DNA from 2 places in the Cytobacillus sp. genome. Region 1 is predicted to be linked to the other one. Evidence: predicted binding sites of a transcription regulator. Region 1 holds the regulator's gene; the other holds the start of a gene.
The links. The regulator LexA, encoded in region 1, represses DNA repair genes until DNA is damaged. The targets are predictions, from matches to a motif close to CGAACATATGTTCG.

Region 1 (7,785 bases):
GGAACTGATGGATAGTTCATCTGTGTGATTAAACATTCAATACATCCTTTCGAGTAGTAATTCTTTACTCTTTTTATATTATCGGGTGTCCCTTTTTTTCACAACCAATAGGGTCAGAAAAGGACAAAAAAAGCCGGTTTGTTACTATATTGACACAAATAGACCCGGCATATGTAAAAAAGCGGAGATATCCGGCAATAAATCCGTAAAGTCTTCTCCGCATTCTATTAAAAGAAGGAATACAGCATTGTGTATCCCTTGCATTTATAATATTAGTGAAGGCGGTTTTTATTTTGGAATTCTTTCAGCTTTTTAGGAGTAACGTCGTTTCCTTTCGGGTCAACAATTGTAACACCTTTAAGCGTGTTTAACATGCCAGAGCGAAAAGTCTCCAAATACTCTTTGCGGAGAGAAGTCTGCTCTTTCGCTTCTGCTTCTGTTAATCCGGATTCCTTTGCCTTCTTTGCCAGTGCATTAATTCGGGCAAGTTTTTGTTTTGGCAGCATATTAAAGCTCCTTTATATCAAAAGTTTACCTTTGAATATTCTAAATAGAAGTTCTTATTATACAATAGCTTCAAATATAGAACAATACTGAAACTCAACTGCCATCATACTAAAAAAGAACACTTTTGACAAGAAAAGTGCTCTATTCAGGAAGTAATTCAATATGTTCTTTATACCTTCTATGGACAGTTGCTTTTGAGATATTATAGCCAAAACCCCTAAGCGTTGCAGCAATCTCTGCAAATGTTAATTCGTTTTTCCTTAGCCTGACAATTTCCTCTATCGGCACCTCTATTCTTTCCCTGCCTCCATTTGCTCCCTGATTGCTTAAGTTCTTCTCGGGCCGGTAACCTTTATCAATAGCCCGCTGCATGCCGCGTCTGATTTTGATGTTATGAAGCTTTCTCTGATACTCCTCTACCATTCCAACAATGTTCAGCACCATCGAATCTGATTCCGAAAGTTCGAGCTGGCCGTTATTCGAAATGCTGTATAGCTGGACTTCTTCTTTTAAAATGCAATGGAGTATTGCAATCTTTGCATTGCCCCGCCCAAGCCTGGTTTCATCCTGAATGAGGACAACCTTGATATCCTTTTCTTTAATTAAGTCTAAAAGCTCCAATATACCGTCTCTTTCAAGATCGTATCCGCTGGCCTGTTCGCGAATCACCTTGACCACTTCAAAATTATGCTTTTTCGCCAGAATCACCAGCTCTTCTTCCTGCCTTGAAAGGGACGTTTCCTGAGTATCCTTTGTTGTACTAACCCTGCAGTAAATAATAGCTTTCATAACTTCTCCTTATTCATAAAGGTCTGAACTGGCAAGCTCTTTATAAGGCTCGTCATCCAGAGCTTTTACTGGAATTACAATTTCATCGCCCGGAAAAATCCTTCCAGACGCAATCTCATTATTTTGTTCCACCCAATTAATAAATTGATCTGTAGACAGCGAATGTTCAGCCGAAAAATTCTCAGCAATTTTCCATAAAGAGTCGCCTTCTGCAACAGTGACTTTCACAAACTTTTCCGTATCGGGTGTTTCTATTTGCACGAGCATAATAAACGATGCTGCCAGGCTTAAAACGAAGAGAATAATAGCATAAGAATATGATTTCCACAATTTTTTAAACATGATATACCACCTCTGAAAAGAATATATGTTCGCATTTGATGATTTTATTATAGACCGAACATTTGTTTTGTGTCAATGAAAATTCGAACTTATGTTTGTATCATATGGTAATTGGTGCTATAATTGAGACAACAAAAACATACGAGGTGCGTAAAGATGGTGAAATTATCAAAAAGGCAGCAAGATATATTAGAGTTTATAAAAGAAGAAGTTAAATTGAGGGGTTATCCGCCTTCTGTAAGGGAAATCGGGGAAGCAGTCGGCCTTGCTTCAAGCTCAACAGTTCACGGCCATCTCGCCAGACTTGAAAGCAAAGGGCTGATCCGCAGAGATCCTACTAAACCGCGCGCCATTGAAATTTTAGACCTGGACGAGTCTTCTCACATTCCTAAAGTCAGTGCAGTTAATGTTCCGATCGTCGGTAAAGTAACTGCAGGTCAGCCGATAACGGCCATTGAAAATGTCGAAGAATACTTCCCTCTTCCAGAAAGAATGGCACCAGCTGACGAGCATGTATTCATGCTTGAAATCATGGGAGAAAGTATGATTGAAGCCGGAATCCTTGATGGCGACTATGTCATCGTCAAACAGCAGAGCACTGCCAATAATGGAGATATCGTGGTTGCCATGACAGAGGAAGACGAAGCAACTGTCAAGAGATTCTTTAAAGAAAAAGACTTTATCCGTCTTCAGCCGGAAAACTCTACAATGGAACCTATCATCCTTCGAAATGTTTCCATCCTTGGAAAGGTTATAGGTGTATACCGCCATATGCATTAATAGAGTGATAAAAAGCAAGCAGCCTCTGCCTGCTTTTTATTTTTTCCAATTTTAAGAAGGTTATCAGTTCCTATTACCTGATGCTATTAGCGAAATCATACGAAAGTAACGGATACTTTTTCTTTTGGCATAAAGTTACAGTCAAGTATGACTATTTTATTGTTCTGAAAATTCGGTATTTTTATGCATATTAATTTATAGCCACTTTCTATATAATGGTAATACACCGAGAATCAACCTAAGGTCGCTTGTCCAAAATCTCGACTTTAGGAGTGTGAAGAAAAAATGTTTTTGAACATTACCTTCGCTTTGTTGATTGGTGGGCTGGTTGGTGTCGTTGGACATATTCGGAAAGAAGGCAAAATGGTCAAACCCAGAAGGACAAAAAAGTTCATCTATCTGGGGGTCTTTGAAGAAGTAATCATGGGGGCTTTAGCGGCTGTTTTTTTGGTCGTATCTTCAGATCCTGACTCTGCCTTAAAGGTAGTTCTCCTGGCGGTGATTGCAGGGTTTGGAGGAGATGCACTGCTGACATGTCTCGATTTCTTAAAGATCAGACATAAAGAATAGAGAGATGCAGAGAAATACGAATTAGTTAAAACCTCGTTCATCTGTAAACGGGGTTTTTGTATTTGCCTTTTTAAAAATACTCCCCGGCTAAAGTGGCCAGGGAATTTCAAATTTTCTTAGTACGAGAACATGTACTGCCCGCCCTCCCAAGAATGCACTCGCATACGTGAAAAAACACACCACCTGCTGGGAGAAATCCTGCCTTTTTTATTTTTCGACTATTTTTTCAAAACTGCTCCTTCTGCTGAACCAATGGGCAATTAAATAAAGTGAAACTAATATAAAAAAGGAATAAGTATAGGCCCAGTCGATTTTTTTATACAAGTGCAGCATTGCCATAATAGGCATTCCTACATAAGCACCAAACCCACCGAATAATACAGCCTTAACTATCGCATTCATATTTGGTTTAAATTGAATTAATAACATTATAGCCACTGGAACAGTTCCATATCGAAATGAGTAGCTGATCGTTGGTATTGGAATAACCTTAATGGGATAGGACCATTTTCCAAAGTCAACACCTAATCCATCAATGGTTGTAGAGATTATCATCGTTATAAAAGCGGCAAATAACAGCCGGGCTGAACTCTCCTTTTTCCGAAAAATTGCCCACAAAACCCAAGGAACAAGTAACATAGCTAAGGCTACCCACCAACTTAAAGTAAATAAGAAAGTGTTTAAATTCACCTCGGTAATCAATTTATTTGCTTCTGTAATAATCTTATTCGCCTTATCAAGTTGAATTAATCCTTCCTGGAATGTCATGATTCACCCACCTTTTACATTCCTTGCTTCGCGTCTAATCCTTAATATTTCAAATTTTATATCTTTTATTCTTATTCGGTCCCTTTATCACGTAATTAACTAATTCTATCTTGTGTTTATTAAAAATATTTTCAATATCACCTGTATCAACCTCTAGCCCTATTCAAATATAGTCTCCAAGACTATCCCTCTTAACATTTTTTGGATTTATAATTCATGTATAACACTTTTGTAAATGGTGAGTCGTCTGAGCATATCAAAATGGCTCGGTATTTTATATTGGTTTGCTACTTGCTTGTATTTTTTTATGGAACCAATCTTCATTTTGACTTCTACAGCTCCGTACAGTTTTTTAGAACATTTGCAATGAGCGACCTTGGCGTTACCTCTTGCAGGGAATACACCTATTCAATTGCACCTCATGAGATTTGTTCTCCTTACCATTTCTGGATGAATGTATTGTTTATTATTAACAGATTAACCTTTTCATTTGGTATTTTGCACCTTTCACAAAACCTTGAGAAGACAAGATTAAACCGGCTAGCGACAATTTTCATTCTTATCTTAGCTTTAGGTAATATTGTTTCTGGCTTTATACCGGCTGATATAAATCTATTTTGGCATTGAATAGCAGCTCAAGTTGGCATGATTACTGTCATGCCCGGTCTTTGGCTTTATGGAAAATCATTAGAAAACGGAAAACGCTGGACTCAATACTGTTTAGTCACATTACTAGTCATATCCATATTCATTATGTTAATCTTTTTCATCCCTATGCCCGCCGGTCTATTGCAATTTACCTGACTCATAATTCTTTTTTATCAATTAACACCCGCTGCCTTGTTTTAATATTCGTCAAAAAACAGAACTAAACAACAATATTCTCTAAGCCTTAACTGTATGGTCCTGAAAAACTTTTTTACAACGACGGCCAAGAACTAAAACTAAATCTTTTTTGTCCAAAAAATAGACCTCTTAACATCAATGGTGTCAAGAGGTTTACTTTTATACAAGTTTGGCATTATTACTCTGACGGAAGAACATACAGAGATAAAAAATCGTCATGACTTAAAACATGTTTCTCCAGAAATTTAATGATTGCTCATAAATCTGGAAAATAGGTTCCATCTCCCCAGTGTCCCATTTTGAAAAAAAGTCCAAATTTCTTGACCTGGGGGAGCCTAGATATTACAACTGGTTACACCAGACCTTTTTTAAACCAAAATATATATATCTTTACAAGATAAAGAATAATCACGTTGGTAATTAAACCAATGAACCAGTTCCAGTGAATATAGTGATACAATGAACTAAATTTTTCGAGAAGATAAGAATAAGTTGTTATCCCCATTGAAAATAGTAAGTAGTACAAAAATGTTCTTCTTGTCCCTTTTTCATTTGGATAAAAAAGTATAAAAAACACGGCAATTGCAGGATAAACTATATAATGTAATGAAAAGCTCATATTTGTTGCTTTATTAAATTCTCTATACGGAAACTCAACCAATCCAAATACCAATTGTATATATTCATGTATCCATGTTATTGCTTGAACAAATATAAAGGTTATCCACGCTAACCTTTTACTTTCGATTGGAATATATCTAAACAGCAAGTACAATGATAAAATCCACGAACATATTAAAATAAGAACTTCTCTGTTCATTTTAACTCCACCAAAATTAATCTTTTAGAAAACCATCGATAAAATTTATCGTTTATATAGAGAGAAATCATTACTGTTACCAGTGTCCAATACCATTTCCATTTATGATACTCAACCAGTTCAGTATTTGATTCTAATACAACTTCTAAGAAGGTAAAAAATCCAGCAAAGAAAACATAATACAATAGTGAGCCAAACCATTTTTTATTCCTTGGAAAATACAAACTAAAAATAATGGCGACTACCGGGAATAAGAAGAACTCAAAAGAAAAACTAGTCCTATTATATAAATTTGCCTTAGGATACAATTGAATCGGATATTCAATCCAACCCATTTCTACTGCTATTAAACCGGCTGGCCATGTAATGACTTGTAGAAAAAAAAAGATAACCCACGCATCTCTAACCTTTTCTCTCGGTACTAGTATCTTGAGACACATGATACTTAGTATTAATATCCCCAATATAATCCATCTTTCAAGATTCATTTAAGTCACCTTTCATCGAAACCATTTAATACTATTTGTTCACATAATTAAATAAATCGATACCACCACTTTTCATCATGCTGCCATTTGTTTGGCTTCTTATATTCCTGAAGTCTCGTCCATGTTCTATGTTATGGCAAACGACACAAACAACACTCTCTAGGTTATTTTCATCAAGTACAAACTCTTGATGATGCTCAAGCTCCTTGATATGGTGAACAACCAGTTGAATCTTCTTACGCTTAGCACTTTCATTGTATTTATTTGTATCACTCATCCAGTATTGGAGGAATAATGCTTTAACGAAAATATTTCTCCAATCCCTGGCACCCTTCTTTGCGACGGCGGGCAAGAGATTTGCCCAACGGCCTTTTCTGTTTGGCTTTATTGGCCTTATTTAAATCATTTTTTAGGATCCTAAAGAACTGTGATCTCCCCTCTTTACCAATTCACTCATTAAGACACACTCATGTGGTTCTCCAGTTAGAAGCAGGGGCAGACATGAAATACATCCCAGAGAGATTGGTTCATGGAAGTATTCAAATAACTTCAGATGTTTATTCGCATATTAGTAAAAAGATTGAAACTGAAAGAATGAGTATATTCGAGGAAAACATGAAAAATGTCCTTGAATTAATTTTTTGCTTTAAAATCGGGCATTTTTAGGGCAAAGCAAAAACTAAAGCCACATTACAATTTTTGCCCGAAAATAAAAACCCCTCAACACCAATGGTGTCAAGGGGTTTACTTTTTAATACATGCTCAAGTACTGCTCGCGCTCCCATGGATGCACTTGCGTACGGAACATATCCCACTCAATTTCCTTCGCTTCAATGAAGTGTTCAAAGATATGTTCACCAAGAGCGGACACGATGACTTCATCTTTCTTAAGCTCATCAAGTGCAGCAGCCAATGTAGCCGGAAGATCCTTGATGCCTTCTTCTTCACGTTCCTGCTTGTTCATTACATAGATGTTGCGGTCTACTGGTGCCGGAGGAGTCAATTTGTTCTTGATTCCGTCAAGTCCAGCTTTTAGAAGTACAGCCATTGCAAGGTATGGGTTTGCAGCAGGGTCTACACTTCTTACTTCAACACGTGTACTTACACCGCGGGAAGCCGGAATACGGATAAGCGGTGAACGGTTTTGAGCAGACCATGCAACATAGCAAGGTGCTTCATAACCAGGCACCAAACGCTTATAAGAGTTAACGATTGGATTTGTTACTGCAGTAAATGCTGTCGCATGGTTGATGATGCCTGCGATAAAGTGACGTGCATCTTCACTTAATTGAAGATCACCAGTTTCGTTGAAGAATGCATTTTTGCCATCCTTGAATAAGGAAACGTTACAGTGCATACCTGATCCGTTAACACCGAACAGCGGTTTTGGCATGAATGTCGCGTGCAGGCCGTGCTTGCGGGCAATTGTTTTAACAACAAGCTTGAACGTCTGGATTTGGTCACAAGCTGTTAATGCATCTGCATATTTGAAGTCGATTTCATGCTGTCCAGGTGCAACCTCATGGTGGGATGCTTCAATTTCAAAGCCCATTTCTTCAAGCTCAAGCACGATATCGCGGCGGCAGTTTTCTCCAAGATCAGTTGGCGCAAGGTCGAAGTATCCGCCATTATCGTTCAATTCAAGAGTCGGCTCACCAGCCTGGTCAAGCTTGAATAAGAAGAATTCCGGCTCAGGTCCTAAGTTGAAATCAGAGTATCCCAACTCTTCCATTTCTTGTAAGATTCGTCTTAAGTTGCTGCGGGGATCACCGAGGAATGGAGTTCCATCCGGATTGTAGATATCACAGATAAGGCGTGCAACTTTCCCTTTTTCAGCTGTCCAAGGGAATACCACCCAGGTATCAAGGTCAGGAT
Region 2 (7,642 bases), on a different contig from region 1:
GTCTCCAAAAAGCTTAATATCAATCGTTTCTGCATTCAGTAAACCTTCTACTGAAAAAGTCCCTTCAGCACTGAAGATTTCCGCTTCACAGTCTCCCTCAATAGATACTTTTCCATTCACATCGATTACATCGCATTTTACAGAGCCTCCAATAGAGGATTTCCCAGCGACCTCAAGCTTTTGACAGCTGACGGCTTCAGAAATGGCAGCCGAGCCATTGATAATCAGGGATTCAGCTTTAACAGATCCGTGGATTTTTGCTGCACCACTGATCTCTCCTTTTTCGGTTTTTACGTTTCCATGGACAGTGCCCGTACCGTTACAAAGGAATCTCTCGCATTCAATATCACTGTTTACAGTTCCCTTGCCATTTAATTCAACCTTTTCAAATGAACCTCCATTAGACGATCCAACTCCATTAATAATTAAGTTCCCTAGCGTTTTCATATTCACAGCAAATTTTCCCCCTATGCCAATTTGGATTTTAATTCCTCTGCACAATGTTCTATCGATAAAGTGGCTGCCACTTTTGTTCCTTTTTCAAGCAGGACTTGTTCCCCGTTAACCGAAACCAGGCAGCTGGACATTCCAAGTTTGCGAATAAAGCAAATAACAGCTTTTGGCTGCTGCAGGATACTTTGATGATCGTTCAATAACTGAAGGAGCATTTTCCCTTCCTCTATATGGATATCTCCCGATTCAAGCAGGATGGAAAGTATATAAAGCTTCAAAATCTCATGGTAATTGAATTCTTTAAGCTCCCCCTGAGTTTCGAGAAAGATATTCATAACCGGTTCAGAAGCTATCCCTTTAGCAATCAGACTTTCCTTTGTCAGCTTCAGATGTGAAGCATTCAGAGAAAACACATCTGCCAGCTCATCCAGCGAAAGGCTATCCTTCATCTTTTGTATTTTATCGACCCGCTCCAGAATTTTCTCTTTTGGGAAAAAAGTCTCCTGCCCTGTAAAGGTTGATTTTCTGACAAACCAATCCTCCGGTATCAGGCTTTTCCTTTTCCACCGATAAAGCTGCCCATAAGAAATCCCAGTTAGATCAAGGACTTCTTTTTTTGAAATTAATTCATCGCTCAATTCCAGGACTCCTTTCTAATGTTACCATTGTAACATAACACTGTTACATTAAAATGTTGTTTTATTCATTTTTTTCTGATATTTTTCGACAAATTTATCGTTTTGTACCGTGAAATCAATCCTGGAAGCTCTTCCCTCAACAAAACAATGTTCTATTGACACAAAAAGACCTGGTTCTCTATAGAACCAGGCTTCACTTCATTCATATATTTTTAACAGATTATACTGCTTTCCAAGATACTGATAATTTTGCCTGCGGTACATTTCCTTTGGAGTATCTTCTCCATCTGCAACAAGGATGATGGTTTTATCCTTAATCTGATCCATCACCGCTTTCTGCAGGCGGCTGCCGATGCCCTTTTTCTGAAAATCCTCATGGACCATCAATCCATCAATTTCAGCTGTTCGTTCCTTGATAATGACATCAACAGATCCGGCAGCTTTCCCTTTATAGTATGCAATAACCTGCTGAATGCATTCATCGCTGTAATTTCTAAGATGCTGAGCTTTCTTTTTCTCTGCGAAATTTCCCCCATATACCGAATCCTGCTCATACTGGAATTCCAGATAATCATTCCATGTTTCATCCTTAACATTTTCGACTATGATTTCTTCCTTTTCCTGAACATCAGGAAAATCAGCCGGATGGATGGCAAATAACTCTAAGAAACCAACCGTATAATCCTCATCTTTCTGAAAAAAAGCCAGAAGCTCTCCAGAAAGCTCCTCGTCATCGGGAAAATAAAACCTTACATGCTTTTGGCCATATTTCTGATGAAAATCTCTTAAATATTGATGTGCCTCCTCAAACTCTTGAACAGAAGGCATTCTTTTAAAAACAACAAAGTTGCTGTCATACTGAAGGAGCATGTCAGGATTATGGTTGTGAATAAATAGTTCATTTTCCAGAACCGTGTGTCCCGGTTTATAAATATCATGAAAAGTGATCTTGTCCATCGGTATCTCCTAAAATAGCAAACACTTTAGTTTTGCAAGTATTTATATTCTTTATCTGTAATTAGCACATCATGGCAGCGCATTAAATTATTCTTTAATTCCAGAGGGGTAATGCTGTTATCATAAGCACACAGGGAAATCAGACCCTGTTCAGAAATGACCTTGTCAATTTTCTTTTCATACGCTTCCACTAACGGAATATAGTCCTTCACGTTTCCCCATTCAACCAGGCCCCATGTAAAAATCTTTGTACCGCTTTCCAAATAAGGATGTATGTTTTTGAGAAAAAAATTCAACACTGTTTCAGGATTAAAATCCCCGTTCGAATAATAAAAATCAAAGTTATTCGCGAAGTGGACTCTCTTTAATTCCTCTTTGTTTAACAGCTTTCTTATCTCTTTATCAATCTGAAGGAAATTACGGTCGTTCTCCACAAATAAAACATGGCAGCCGCTTTTGGCGCCTGCAGATATATAAGAGACTGCATTTTGAAGATAGCAGTCTCTTTGATCGAATTGATAAAGGATATGGCCGCCATTTGACCTTTTAAGATTATCCATTAAATCGATTAACCATTCATTCATTAAAATTACCCCTTATAATTCAAAGATGTTTTATCTATCCACCTTCATATCATGTATTTTGGAATATCCGTTTTCTAATCTTTATCAAATATTTCATCAAGTTTGTCTGCATAAAAGGTAATCGCTTTTTTATATTGCAAAACTTCTGGGTCATCAGAGGTTTCGGCCACACACTTTAGGAGCAGCTCCATGGCCTGCCTATGCTGGCCTAAATTATGGAGCGTCATGGAATAAAACACCTGGATTGCACGATTAGCCGGAAACTGGGAGATCCCTTTTTCGAACACCATCTTTGACTTTTCATATTCCCCAAGTGTCCGGTATGTGCTCCCAAGACCCAAAATAGCACCTTGCAGATCTGATTCAGGAAGCCCAAGTTCGATCGCTCTTTCATAATAAGAAACAGCCTTCGATTCCTCCCCTAAAACGTCAAAACTCCAGCCGCACTGATAATGAATAACTGGGTTTAAGGGATACTGTTCAGCCAATTTTATAAGCAGAAGGTTGGAATCTTTGTATTTTCCGAGATTGCGAAGTACTATCGCTTTTTCTAAGTCCGTGCTCATATGTACCTCCGATCAGCGCTTTCTTTCTATTATATCTAAAAATTGAAAATAATGGTTGGTAAGGCTTCAACTTTTCTGCAAAAATTGAATTATGACTCTCTGCACCGTTCTTTCACTTCAACCTCAGTGATTTCGTCAAACATGACCTTCTCAAGAAACCCATCTTCCATTTCCAGATAAATTTTTCTGCTGATGCTATCCAGCCTGTTTACCCTCCCTGTGTATTCGCAGAAAAATCCACCACGCCAAACCTTTACTTTTAGAAAAAAGGCAAATTCCATTGCATAGTGAATTTTGTTTTCATAATCCTCCAATTCATATTCATCAATAAGCGGCTTGTTTTGTGCCATTTGTTCAGTTTCCAATTTTCTTAACATCGCCCGGTGTTCCGGCATGAAATGGGCTGGCAGCCATTTTATTTTCCCTCTGTCTTTTAGCGGCATAGTAAATCCCTCCATCCTCTATTATAGAACATTTGTTCTGTATTTAAACCAGTAAAGCATAAAAAACTCAAGCTGGTTCATTTGGATAATAAAAGTACGAGTGGTAAAATAATCTTTAACTCTCTAAAAAGATTGGTGAAACAATGAAGCAGCTCCCTATAAAACACCGGTGGCTCGGTCGATTGCTTGCATCCGATCCCGGGCTTATCCGATTTCAAAAAGCTGGACGGGCCACTTTAAGTTTAATGGCTTCAGTCTTTACGACTTTGCTTATCATGCAATTGGCCGGCGCTGGTGCTAAAGCCGCTCTCACTCCGGCGATCGTGTCCGGAATGGCTGGCATGCTTGGCATCATGATTGTGATGGATGACTCTAAAAAAGGTAAGATGCTCACAACTGGCCTGCTTGGAATTTCTGCCATGGCGGGGGTATCGATTGGTTCACTATTGGCGGGAAGCACGGTCTTTGTCGATATTGCAATGGTGCTGTTAATATTCTTAAGCTTTTATTTAACCCGCTTTGGCGTACGGTATTTTTCTCTATGCATGATTGCATTCATGACACTTTATTTTTCATCTATCCTAAAGTTATCAGGCAGTCAGCTTCCATCCTTTTACTTCGGCATCTGGATAGGGGTCGCGTATGCTTTCCTGTTCAATTTCATCCTGTTTCAGGACACCGCGAAAAACCTGAAAAGAAGCATTCGCTCCTTTCATTTCCAAAGCAATTTTACGTTCAACCTGTTAATTGAGGGGATGAAAGCCAAGGAAATGACTCCCCAGCAGCGGGAGGAATTGCGGAGAAACGTGCTGAAGCTCAGGGAATACGCAGTAATGGTTTCAGAGTATGTAAATGATGAAGATGTTCAAAAATTATGGCCAGGGCTGACCTCTACTCAGCTGAGGTTATATATATTTGATGCAGGTATGCTGATTGAAACACTGACAGACTCAATTCGAAGCTTAAAAAAAGCGAATGCTCTTGAAATTGATGAGCTGAGAAAACTCCTGGTTTGGGTAACCCGTTCTCTTCGCGATGCTGAAGTTCTTGCCCAGCAATATGAAGAACAAAATCTGCGTGAAGCAGAGCTTGCTGTACAGGCCCTTCGCCTGCTTATTATTGATTTGTTCAGCCGGGAAGACAAACCTGCTGGATGGCTGTTTTTGATCAGGCGAATCGAGTCCATTGCGAACCATGTAATCGAGGGCGGCATAACCATACAGCAGGCACTTCATAAAGTGAAAGACAATGAGATTAAATCATCCGATGAGGCAGCTGAAGTCGAAAATGAAGATGAACCATCTGAAGAAGATAAGGGCATCAAGCCTTCCACTAAAAAAGCTTTTCAGGCATTGACTGCTGCAATCATTTCCATCATTGCCGGCCAGATTCTTTCGCCTGACCAGCCTTACTGGGTTCTTTTAACCGCTTTTATTGTTTTGCTCGGAACCGAATCGATCGGACGCATTTATACGAAGGGTTTTCAGCGTTCGGTTGGAACAATTATTGGAGCAGTAATAGGATTTACACTTGCAAGAGTTGTCAGCGGCCATTCCGTCCTGGAAATTGCGCTGATTTTTGCAGCAGTTTTTTTCGCCTTTTATTTGTTTGAGGTCTCCTATACGTTAATGAGCATGTTTATAACGATGCTGGTTGCTTTTATGTATGACCTTTTACTGGGTGGAATTACATTTTCCCTTATCAGTTCAAGGGTTATCGATACAATCGCCGGTGCCGGCATTGCATTCGGAGTTTCCTTATTTATTTTCCCAAAGAAAACGAAGGAAAAAGTGGCGGATACCATAAATGATTACCTTCAAGAACTGAAACCGTATGTCACTGAGTATGTGCGAAGCTTCCGGGAAGATGTGAACGTTAAGGAGCTTTCAGGCAAAGGCTTCTTATTGGATCAAAAACTTAAAACCATAAACGTTGAAGCGCAATCCTTGATAAAGAAACCCGGATCCCCGCGCCATGCTGATGTTAACAGATGGATTACATTATTTTCAGCCATCAATTACTATGCAAGACACCTTGTGGCTTCCTCCTACCGAAAAGGATTTGACTATCCCGATGAGCTGGTCGATGTTTTCATAAGGATTGAAGAAAAGCTTGAACTAAATATTGAGACATTAATGGACCTGATTAAAGACAGCGGAGACGGCATGCTTGTTTATAGTCTTGAAAATGAAAGGGAACAAATTGAACGATTGGCACCGGCAAGGCAGCAATCCCAGCGAGATTTGATTCATCATCTTTATTTCGTCTGGAGAATCAACAAAGCGATTATCGAATTGGCAGAAGACCTTGGTGCAGGGAAGGAGCAATAGTGCTCCTTCTTTTTTATGCTCTTTCAGGACCAATAATAGATTAATACATTCCCAATATACCTCAAAAAAGAGCGATGCACTAAATGCATCACTCTGACTTTGTTTTTGTTATTTTGAACAGCCGTAAACCATTCAAGGTTACGCCAGAAAAAATGATATTATATAAAAAAGGACTCGGATTGCTCCGATTCCTTTTATTTCATTACTTCCTCTTTCAATTTTATCAATAATTCATCCGAATTCTCCGCTGCAATCAGTTTCCCGTCTACAAGGGCATAGGGTGATTGCCTGCATTCTTTGCATCTGCTCTGACATTCGTATTCTTTATAGTTAACACTCTTCTGGCTCAGAAATTGATTAAATGCAGCAACACTCTCTTCTTTTAAAAAAGCATCCAGATTCCGCTGACAAAATTCAATCGAAGCCGTTTTTTGCTTTGAGAATAGTTTGTTGATGAGTTTCACCTGATCAAACTTCCTTCTGATTTTTCTTTAAAAGCTCTAATGGCAGTATATATTGTTTTCCATTCCCCTTCCTGCCTATATCGGGGACTTTATAATTATATCGAATCTGCTGCCCCTCTGTCGTCTCTATTGCTTCATTTCCAACAATTTTAAATAAAGTCTCATATGCAAACCTGTTAGTATTTTATTATACATTATTAATGAGGGGAACTGAATCGATTTACCTGTTAATTCAGATGGTTCAAATGTTTAATTGCACATAAACTGATTTTCTTTTGAATGCCGCTTTAAATTCTTATAGATTCCATGGCGACTGTTTTCTTACTGCTGCTCTCATTTTTGTCTTAAAGACCTTCACAAAAAAACAGGAAGAGCATTCCACTCTATCCTGCACAGCCACAATCTTAATTTTACTTATTACCCTCTACATTTCTTCTCATTTTCATTAAAACATCGTCAACAATTCTCAGCTCTTCTTTCGTAATACCTGATGTGACGATCGAGTGAAATTCCTCTGTGATTGGATATACATGCTCGCTGAGATTTTTGCCGTTTTCTGTTAGATAGACATTCAGAGATCTGCTGTCCTCTTTATTCATGCTTTTATTGATAAATCCTTTTTTTTCAAGACTGCTCAGCATTCTGGTAATGTTGGATTTATCTTTATCCAGCCGCCTGGCGATTTCATTTTGGCTTAATCCGTCTTCTTCCCAGAGAAGCATAAGAATAAGGTTCTGCTCAGGGGCAATATTTAAATGGGCTAATTTAGTCTTAATATAGCTTGTTAAGTTCAGGTCTGTCTGATGGATCTTAATGCTTATATAGTCATTAAATCTGGTTTTCATTAAAAATCCCCTATCCTTTTTATGGTGGCATTTTATTGAAATCTGTCGTATACACCAGATAACTTTTCATTATTTATCCAATCATGATTTTCTCTTCTGCATATTTAAAGTTAGCTTTTTCTCTTTTTCTGGCTAGTGCGAATGCAAGAGTTAACGGTCCCACCCTGCCTGCAAACATCATGAAAGCAATTAATTGTTTTCCTAATGGACTCAGCTCTGGAGTTAATCCAAGAGACATCCCAACGGTGCCGAAAGCAGAAATAACTTCAAATAGAAGCATATTCAGCGGTGCATTTTCTGTCAAAGAAAGAAGAAATAGAACCAGTGCTATTAAACCCATAGAGTACACCGTAATCGTAAAC

Region 2: the regulator LexA is predicted to act here: its motif matches at 3,667-3,680, upstream of ACEQ1T_RS20095 (YolD-like family protein).

What each region holds. Positions count from the first base shown of each region.
Region 1 covers NZ_CAXQGS010000053.1:63,792-71,576, reverse strand. Annotated here, with positions in the region: gene tkt (transketolase) at 1-36, opposite strand, end outside; gene ACEQ1T_RS10040 (DUF896 domain-containing protein) at 273-506, opposite strand; gene ACEQ1T_RS10035 (recombinase family protein) at 649-1,296, opposite strand; gene ACEQ1T_RS10030 (LysM peptidoglycan-binding domain-containing protein) at 1,306-1,638, opposite strand; gene lexA (transcriptional repressor LexA) at 1,795-2,418, shown strand; gene ACEQ1T_RS10020 (DUF4257 domain-containing protein) at 2,704-2,988, shown strand; gene ACEQ1T_RS10015 (CBO0543 family protein) at 3,196-3,756, opposite strand; gene ACEQ1T_RS10010 (CBO0543 family protein) at 4,955-5,422, opposite strand; gene ACEQ1T_RS10005 (CBO0543 family protein) at 5,419-5,910, opposite strand; partial or broken gene ACEQ1T_RS10000 (hypothetical protein) at 5,958-6,187, opposite strand; gene glnA (type I glutamate--ammonia ligase) at 6,662-7,785, opposite strand, start outside.
Region 2 covers NZ_CAXQGS010000117.1:475-8,116, reverse strand. Annotated here, with positions in the region: gene ACEQ1T_RS20120 (polymer-forming cytoskeletal protein) at 1-447, opposite strand, end outside; gene ACEQ1T_RS20115 (YhbD family protein) at 468-1,091, opposite strand; gene ACEQ1T_RS20110 (GNAT family N-acetyltransferase) at 1,290-2,048, opposite strand; gene ACEQ1T_RS20105 (MEDS domain-containing protein) at 2,075-2,632, opposite strand; gene ACEQ1T_RS20100 (tetratricopeptide repeat protein) at 2,707-3,198, opposite strand; gene ACEQ1T_RS20095 (YolD-like family protein) at 3,288-3,641, opposite strand; gene ACEQ1T_RS20090 (FUSC family protein) at 3,824-5,971, shown strand; gene ACEQ1T_RS20085 (DUF1450 domain-containing protein) at 6,166-6,435, opposite strand; gene ACEQ1T_RS20080 (MarR family winged helix-turn-helix transcriptional regulator) at 6,846-7,280, opposite strand; partial or broken gene ACEQ1T_RS20075 (potassium transporter TrkG) at 7,354-7,642, opposite strand, start outside.